One region of the Brevibacillus sp. AF8 genome, then DNA from elsewhere that is predicted to be linked to it. Evidence: predicted binding sites of a transcription regulator. Region 1 holds the regulator's gene; the other holds the start of a gene.
What was found. Region 1 encodes NrdR, which represses ribonucleotide reductase genes. Its sites were predicted from a motif close to AACACNATATATNGTGTT; they were not measured.
Positions count from the first base shown of each region.

Region 2: a site for NrdR is predicted at 2,228-2,245, ahead of nrdJ (ribonucleoside-triphosphate reductase, adenosylcobalamin-dependent). Genes of this name have one in related genera too.

Region 1 is NZ_JAGQDN010000004.1:232,456-236,836, forward strand. Features, by position in the region: gene dnaI (primosomal protein DnaI) at 1-755, opposite strand, end outside; gene KB186_RS09135 (replication initiation and membrane attachment family protein) at 771-2,210, opposite strand; gene nrdR (transcriptional regulator NrdR) at 2,362-2,841, opposite strand; gene KB186_RS09145 (HD-GYP domain-containing protein) at 2,979-4,112, shown strand; gene KB186_RS09150 (glyceraldehyde-3-phosphate dehydrogenase) at 4,173-4,381, opposite strand, start outside.
Region 2 is NZ_JAGQDN010000030.1:374-4,754, forward strand. Features, by position in the region: gene nrdJ (ribonucleoside-triphosphate reductase, adenosylcobalamin-dependent) at 1-2,131, opposite strand, end outside; gene pyk (pyruvate kinase) at 2,573-4,327, opposite strand; gene pfkA (6-phosphofructokinase) at 4,367-4,381, opposite strand, start outside.

The DNA.
Region 1 (4,381 bases):
CGCTGATTCAGTATAACCCCCAAAATCTCGTCCCGAACCCATGGCGTCAGGTTCTCCGCGCCGATATCATCGAGGATTAGGACCGGTACTTCTTTTAACAGCTCCAGCTTGCCCGCATACGATTGATCCGAGATAGAGTCCTTCATCTCCCGGATAAAGTCAGGCACATACACCAGCAAGGAAGCGACATTGCGCTCTGAGAGCTCGCGACCGATTGCTCCCATGATGTAGCTTTTCCCAACACCAAACGGACCGTGCAAATAAAGTCCTTTTACCCGCTCGCCTGTTCCGACTTTTTCACAGAACTGAATCGCGGCATCTACGGTTGCCAAATTCCCGGAGTCAATGACCAAGCCCTCAAAGCTCGCGTTCAAGGTCTCTTCGGAAACGTAGTAGCTGCGCATCAGTCGACGGCGGCGAATCTCTTCCTCATACGACAGTTGCTTGGAGCAGGGCGTCATCGAGCTGATAATATGCTGATGAGCCAGCTCCAAATGAGTGCTATGCCCCTTGACCAGATTCGGGCATTCGCCAAGACCCGGACAACGTTCACACCAATACTGCTCCTTGACTGCCGTATAGATGTTGGAGAGCGAGCGAAGGTAATCGTCTCTGGTCAATGCGGGATGCTCTTGTTGAAATGCTTTTAAATACGCTGACGAACGGAACATTTTATCTAACTGCTGATCCGGTGTCAGCAGCTGACGCGGTGTTCGTTTCGCGAGCTCTTGCATAAACTCACTGATAGATTCCACGTTCCCTCACACTCCTTATTTCCGTTTTCGCAAGGTTTCCAGTCTTTTCTGCAAGTCTGGAAAATCCTGAATGGACTGTTTCTTTTCTGCGTCCGATGCGGTTTTCTCCTGAGATAGCTGCCACTCGACAGATGCCGGCAGCTTGTCTTGCAAGATAGCTCTACCGTTGCGTCTGACAGGAGCCGTTTCCTTCTTGCCCGCTTTTGCCTTCTCGGCTGTTTGTGCCCGTTGATCCGCACGTTCGAGGATCTGCTTGACTGCCTCGTCAACTGTTGCGATCCGTTTGGCTTTCCAACTGTCGCGGATCGTTTCCATGTATGCTTTTGGCAGCTCCATTTGCATGCTGGCTAGCGTATGAAGCAACAGCGCATTGACGACTTCTGGCTGCATCCCATCCGCAAATACAAGCGTCTCAGCCCGCTCCAAAAACACCTTGCTGATTCTGCCACCGACGACCTTTTCCAACAGGGTCACCGGAGATAACTGGCGGCAAGCACGGATAAAGGCTTCGCTCCCAGGCTCAGGCAAGCGACCGGGTCCCCATCCATCCTCTGCCGTGTCAGTTGCAGGCGCAGTCCGGTATAGCTTGTCTTCTGTGTAGCGTTGAACCAAACGCTTGCGCAAAACTTCTCCGTCCAAACTCCGATCCGATTTGTACAGCGTCCAATCACGCAGCTCCTGCCCCATCCCCCAGCTGTCTAGCTGATAGAAGTGGCACAGCGAGAACAACAGCTCCATGCTTTTGCCTTCCAATACTTTGACCGAGTCGGCATTATCCGGCAAGTACAGGCGCAAGGACGACACACTCAGCGAATGGTTGACTTGTGCCTCGTAGCCAGATTTCATCGGCGCTTGCGGGAAGTTGGTGTCCATCTCGGTTAAAAACTGATCCCGCTCCGAACCTTTTTTCACTTCCAGCTCCGATGGTTTCAATGACTGGAACACATCATGGAAGTCTTTCGTGACGTTTTCCACAATAGAGTATTCTTGATCCAACTGACTGCCAAGCGTATCTGCATAATGCTGGCGCAGTTGCGAATAGCGAACGTTTTCGATTTTATTTAACAACATCAGCGACAGGACATAATCTGCAAAAAACTCAGCCGGACTAAGCGGCGGTTTGATCAAATACTCGTAATAATAGTCACGCTGCTGATTTTCCCTGCGGCGTACCTCGACTAGCCCGATTGCCTCCAGACGTTCACGCGCATCCAATAGCCGATCCAGAGAAAGCGAAGTCGTCAGCATCAAACTGCGATGGGTCCCCTCCGAGGAGGCGCCGCTCACCTCCTGCACGCCATGGACGAGCAGTTGATAGAGAGCGTACGATTCGACACCGATGATCGGCAAGTATAGCTGCGTAACAAAGCCCATTTCGGCAAAGCCAATCGGTCTTGCCATCCGCACCAGATAACGATCCTTCGGCAACAACTCGTTCCAAACTAAACGACGCATCAGATCTTTCCTTCCTGACAAAATTCGATTCTTTTATTATAGCATGACTACCCATTCATTCACGGAAAAATGAGTTGGAAAACCAAAGAAGCCCTGGCGGATCGGCCGCAAGAGCGAGAGAGAAGTTGCCAGTCTGGCAGAAAAAGCTTATCTATTCTTTTGGAAACGAGCTGTTTCGCGCTTGAGCCAATAGCTCCTCCAGCTCTTTCATAAATACATTGATATCTTTGAATTGGCGGTATACGGAGGCGAAACGCACATAGGCAACCTCATCGACATGGTATAAACGCTCCATGACCTTCTCCCCAACGTCATTGCTCGGGATCTCTGCCTGTCCACAGCTGCGCAATTCTTTTTCAATATCGTTCACTACATTTTCAAGCACTTCCAACGGTACCGGACGCTTTTCGCAAGCGCGCACCAACCCGCGCAATATCTTGTCTCGACTGAATTCCTCGCGTGTTCCGTCCTTTTTCACAATTAACAAAGGTGTTTCTTCTACCATTTCAAAGGTAGTAAACCGGCGTTCGCAGGCTTCGCACTCGCGGCGACGACGAATGGATTTATTATGATTGAAAGGACGTGAATCCAGGACTCTAGTCCCATTATATTCGCAAAATGGACAACGCATATCAGAATCAACTCCAATACTGACAATACTTGTCTACAGTGTCCCTCATATTCCTGTCAGAAGTCAAGTCAATCCTTGTACCTATTTAAAGCATAAGTCGAATGGAGTACAATTATGGTACTGTTGGAGGGATAGTCATGCGTTTAGTATCTTTAAAACACCTACAGCCTGGAATGAAATTGGGACGTACAGTCTTCACTGAAGATGGAAAGGTGCTGCTTGGAACCGGTATGCAATTAACGGAACGACTCATTTCCGGATTAGAGCGAGCTGGTGTTGATTCGGTGTATATCGATGATCCCCGTACCAATGACATCGTTGTGGAAGAAGTGATTCGCCCACAAACCAGACAAATAGCTGTGGAAGCCATCGAGAAGACGATCAAACAAATTACAAACTCAAACAAGCTGGCCCGGAAAATTTCCTTAAAAGAAATGGGCCTTCATTTTCAGCGTGCCTTTAGCTCAATTTTGGACGACCTGATGCAAAACAAGCAAATGGTTGGACATTTGACGACGATCTCTTCTCATTCACCATCCTTATACCATCACTCCGTGAATGTGGCCGTGCTGGCGACTGCTGTAGGCATGTCTCTGGGCTACAATCGAACACAGCTCATAAACCTGGGGATAGGAGCCATGCTGCACGATATCGGCAAAGTAAGCCTGCCTGAAGAGCTGTTGCAAAAAACAGAGCGTTGGACAGACGAAGAGAAGGAAATCGCCAAACAACACACGATGCTGGGCTTTAATTTGTTGCGAAAGCAGCATGACATCTCGCTTTTGTCAGCCCACGTCTGCTTGCAGCACCATGAACGGCTAAATGGAAGTGGCTATCCACAGGGATTATCCGGCAAGCAAATTCACGAATTCGCGCAAATCGTTGGTCTCTGTGATATTTATGACTCTTTGACTTCCCCACGTCCATGGCGCAAACGGTACATGCCACAGGATGCTGTGGAATACCTGTTTGGATCTGGCGGTACGCTGTTCGAGCACCATCTCGTAAATGCCTTTATCAAGCACATTGCTATCTTCCCGATTGGTAGCAGCGTCGTTTTGAATACCGGAGAAGTCGGGGTAGTGAGTCGGGTTGATCCGGATTATTCACATCGCCCTACTGTACGTGTGATAAAAGACGGTCGCGGAAACGACGTCCCTAGCCCTTATGACCTTGATCTCAAGGCGAACATCCGACTGTTTATTGTCGGCTTTGAAGATGATGATCTGTTTAACGTGAACTCATTAGAAGAATCTCCTACCTCATCGTAAATACGAACAACGAAAAACCCCTTTGCTCGAAAATCGGCAAAGGGGTTTTGTTTATGCTATTTATTTTACACCAACAGCTGCAGCTTCTTTTGTTGCAGCTTGATTATGCTGCTCGGATACGTGGCGAACCAGGTCTACGACACGGCAGGAGTAGCCCCACTCGTTATCGTACCAAGCAATCACTTTTACCTGATTGTCTCCCATTACCATCGTAGACAGACCGTCGATGATCGAGGAGTGATCGTTGCCATTGAAATCGCTGGATACGA
Region 2 (4,381 bases), on a different contig from region 1:
CTTTGGTGCACTCTTCGTAAGGAGCCAATTGGTAGTTTCCGCCATCCAATTGCAAGAAGGATACACCTACGAAATTATCCCAGTTATCGTATACGATGTCTTCTACTTCTGCCCATTCTTCCTTACGTACAGTAATGGTGTTCGAAGAGTTGTGCTCCGTATATTCCTTCTGGAAACGGAAGTACGTATCGAATTGGCGTTTTGCACTTACTTCGTTCTTCGTTTCTTCTGCCCCTGATGCTACAGGGAAATCGATGACGAGTGTACGTGCATTTGCCATGCGCTCTTCATACGTTTCGCCTGGTGTTCCTACCTCTGGGTTGACTGTCCAGCCGAGAGTTTGTACCGCTTTTGCCAATGGATCCTCAGCATTAATGCGAATGCGGCGGATGTAGTACGGCGAATGGGACCAGTGCAGACCGCTGGAGACACCACCAGCTACCTGAGACAGCGTACCTTCCGGCTTCACAGTCGTTACCAAGAGTGGAGAGTTCACACGCAGCTCATACGCATAACGGTTCGCCTCGTCACGAGCAGCATCGCCCAGCTGGCGCAGCAGTTCGAGCTCTTGCTCTTCTGTATAGCCAAGGGATGCCAACGCATCCTTCACTCCAGTAAGAGAAGTTCCGAGCAAGCGGTCACGCTGTTGAACGGTATCCCAATGCGGCAGCTCCAACGTGACCAGCGTCATGCGCAGACCGGCACGAGCAGATTTGCGCTGTGCTTCCAGCAAGCCATCGAGATCCAGATACTTGGAGCCATCCCCGCGATCCTTCACGAATTCAACCAGATTGACTGTCGTCAGGTTGCAGACGCCATAAGAATCGAGCAGGATTTCTGCACAAGGGTTCAAGCCCTCTGCATTTGGGCGGCGACGGTTTGCTTCTTCCAGGTTGATGAAGCCTGGTTCGCCTTCCAATTGCATCAAAGTGAACACGAGGTTCAAGAATGGCTTAGTTGGTTGTTTGGTAAAGGCGATGGAGTTGTTGGACATACGGCGGTGATCCAGACCAAAGCGTCCGTCTCCTACGTTTTGGATGCTGTCAAACCATACAGGCTTGTGCTCTCCCAACAGCTCGCCTACACGACGGTGATGGTTCAGCTGATCCTCCGTCCAGAAACCATTGATGCCGTATTTCGCCAGCATGCACTCATAGTCATCGTGATCAAACAGGAAAATTTCCGCTGTACGGCGTACGCCACCTACCACAACGTTTGCTCCGATGAGGTTTCCAATGTCGAGAATATGTATCGGACGGATTTTACCGTATCCTATTTCATCACTCTCGATTGGTGCCAAATGCTGGTCGATTTGGTTTTTCAACACTTTATCGATTCCTTCAAACATTTCGCGAAGCGGCTCATGACCACTAGCTGTACCGCCAAAACGCTTCAGTCGCTCGCCTTTCGGACGCACGCTGTTATAAGAGATTTTCACGGTGTGAATGTGCTCGTAAGTGGAATCTGTCAAAATTTGCAGGTAGAGACGGAGGGATTCTACCCAGCCTTCTTTACTGTCTCCCACATAAATTTTGGCAAAGCCGTTATCCAGTACATTCAGCTCAGAGCGCTCCAGGCGTTGATGCTTTGGCAGCGGTCTGTATTCAGAAGAAAGCAGCGAGACATTCGTGCGAATCGGGCCCAGTCCAGCAGCCATTTCCTTCGTGCATTTGAAGCCTACGCCAGTTCCTACCAAGAGAAGGTAGAACAAATCGCCCAAGTCATCCCAAGACTTGATGTTCAGGAAGGAGCAGTTGAAGTTCGCCAACGGATACAAATCCGCTACGCCGTTGTCTGCACCGCCAACCCACAAGGTACGGCCGGACAAAAACTGGCGAAGGTTGAACATGTTGTCAAACAATCCTTCTGCCTCTTTTTCCATTGCGCGGGAATCGGCATACATTCCGATTTTGTTCAAATGCTGATAAGCCAGCTTAATATTGTAATCCACCGAGCGGCGGCAAGTTTCTTTCCACGTTTCCCGTCTTCCTTTTTCCGGTACAAAGCGAGAATAAGTACGGTAGTAAACAAATTGTCCAAGAGGACTCATATGGTTCGGAAAATCAGGATATTGATTTAAGAATTCATCCCGCAAAAATTGAGTTCGGGATACGGTTTCGGTCGCCAGCATATCGTTCCTCCTTCGAATCTTTCCTCTCTAGTTTAACTATCTTTATCTGTAAAACTCAATAGTTTCACCTATATATTGTGCAAAATAATTTTCGACAATACTAGATGTTGTGTTCACCCTAAAAAAACACTTGACACAAAATCCCGAACATTGGACGTACAAAAGGACCATTTTACGTTCAGCCTTTTCCTGAGAACGAGCCCTACAACACCCATTCTGTCATGATTTGGAAACCCCGAACGTATGGATTTCATCCGTTCTGGCACAAAGCCACCGACCGATTTTAACAGATTCCCACTCGCTTTGCATCACCTAATAATCGCCGTTATCTGGTAAAACTTATCAAGCAGTTCGTCGGCTAATCCTTTTTCCACCAAGCCAAAAAGGGTGACACTTGGTCACCCTTCAGAGGCATTCTTCATTAAAGTTGAATAGTATTACCTACAGAATCCGGGCATGTCCTGAATAAATATGCCCACGTTCAGAATCCACCGTTACGATTTGCCCGTCCTTCAATACATCCGTTGCAAATTGCACACCTACGATGACTGGAATGCCGAGATTCAGGCCTACAATGGCTGCGTGAGAAGTAAGTCCTCCCTCTTCGCAAATCACCGCTCCAGCCTTGCCAAACGCTTCAATCATATCGGAGTCGGTACCGATGGTAACCAGGATTGCACCTTCTTCTACCTTTGCCAGCGCCTCTTCAGCGGATCTGGCAATCACTACCTTGTTGGTGACAACTTTTCGGCCGATTCCTTGTCCTTTTGCTACCACATCCCCAATGACGTGGATTTTCATCAGATTCGTTGTCCCAACCTCACGCACAGGCACGCCTGCTGTGATCACAACGAGATCGCCATGACGAACGAAGCCTGTATCAAGCGCCTCTTGAACAGACATCTCCAGCATTTCATCGGTGCTATTCGCCATTTCGCCCTTCACCGGATACACGCCATTTACGAGTGCAAGACGGCGAATAATCGCTTCGTGCGGCGTTACAGCCACGATTGGTGCTTTTGGACGGAACTTGGATACCATGCGAGCTGTGTGTCCGCTTTCAGTCGCAGTAATGATTGCCGCTGCGTCCAGATCCAGTGCTGCATTGGATACAGCTTGGCTGATGGCATCGGTAATCGTCACTTGTTTGAGCTGTGCTTGTGCGTACAAGATCTCACGATAATTCAGCTCTTGCTCTGCACGTACAGCAATGCGCACCATGGTTTCGACAGACTCAACCGGGTATTTACCGGCAGCCGTCTCTCCAGAGAGCATGATTGCGTCTGTCCCATCGAAAATGGCATTCGCAACGTCACTCGCTTCCGCACGTGTTGGACGTGGGTTGCGCTGCATGGAATCAAGCATTTGTGTCGCCGTAATAACTGGCTTCGCGAGTTCGTTACATTTTTTGATCAGCTTCTTCTGAACAAGTGGTACTTCTTCTGCCGGAATCTCTACGCCCAAATCACCACGCGCAACCATGATTCCATCTGTTACTACCAAAATTTCGTCTACATTATCGACGCCTTCCTGGTTTTCGATTTTCGCGATAATATCGATACGCACGTTATGGCGCTCCAGGATTTGGCGAATCTCCAAGATATCCGAAGCTTTTCGGACGAAGGAAGCCGCAATGAAATCGACTCCTTGTTCAATACCGAATTCGATATCCTGCGCATCCTTTTCTGTGATACCTGGCAAGTTGATTTTGACACCAGGAACATTGACGCCTTTTTTGCTCTTCAGTGTTCCGCCGTTTTTGATCAAGCAGATGATTTCGGTGTCACTCACTTCTTGTACAGTCAACCCGATCAAGCCGTCGTCGATCAAGATCGTATCGCCGATTTTTACATCACCAGGCAATTCCGGATACGTAATGGAGACGCGCTCTGCGGTACCCGCTACTTCCTCCGTGGTGAGGATCAGCGTATTTCCTTCTACGAGCTCGACTGCATCTACTGCAAGCGTACCCGTGCGAATTTCAGGACCTTTTGTATCCAACAGGATTGCAACGGGTTTCCCGGTTTCTTTTGATGCCTGACGAATGTTTACAATTCGCGCCGCATGCTCCTCATGGGAACCGTGCGAGAAATTCAAACGCGCTACGTTCATTCCTGCTTCGATGAGTTTTTTCAGCGTTTCAACCGATTCACTCGCTGGTCCGATGGTACACACAATTTTTGCTTTCCTTAACATAGGATGTAAGCCTCCTCGACACTCCGAAAACTGTCAGTATTATATAGATAGCGT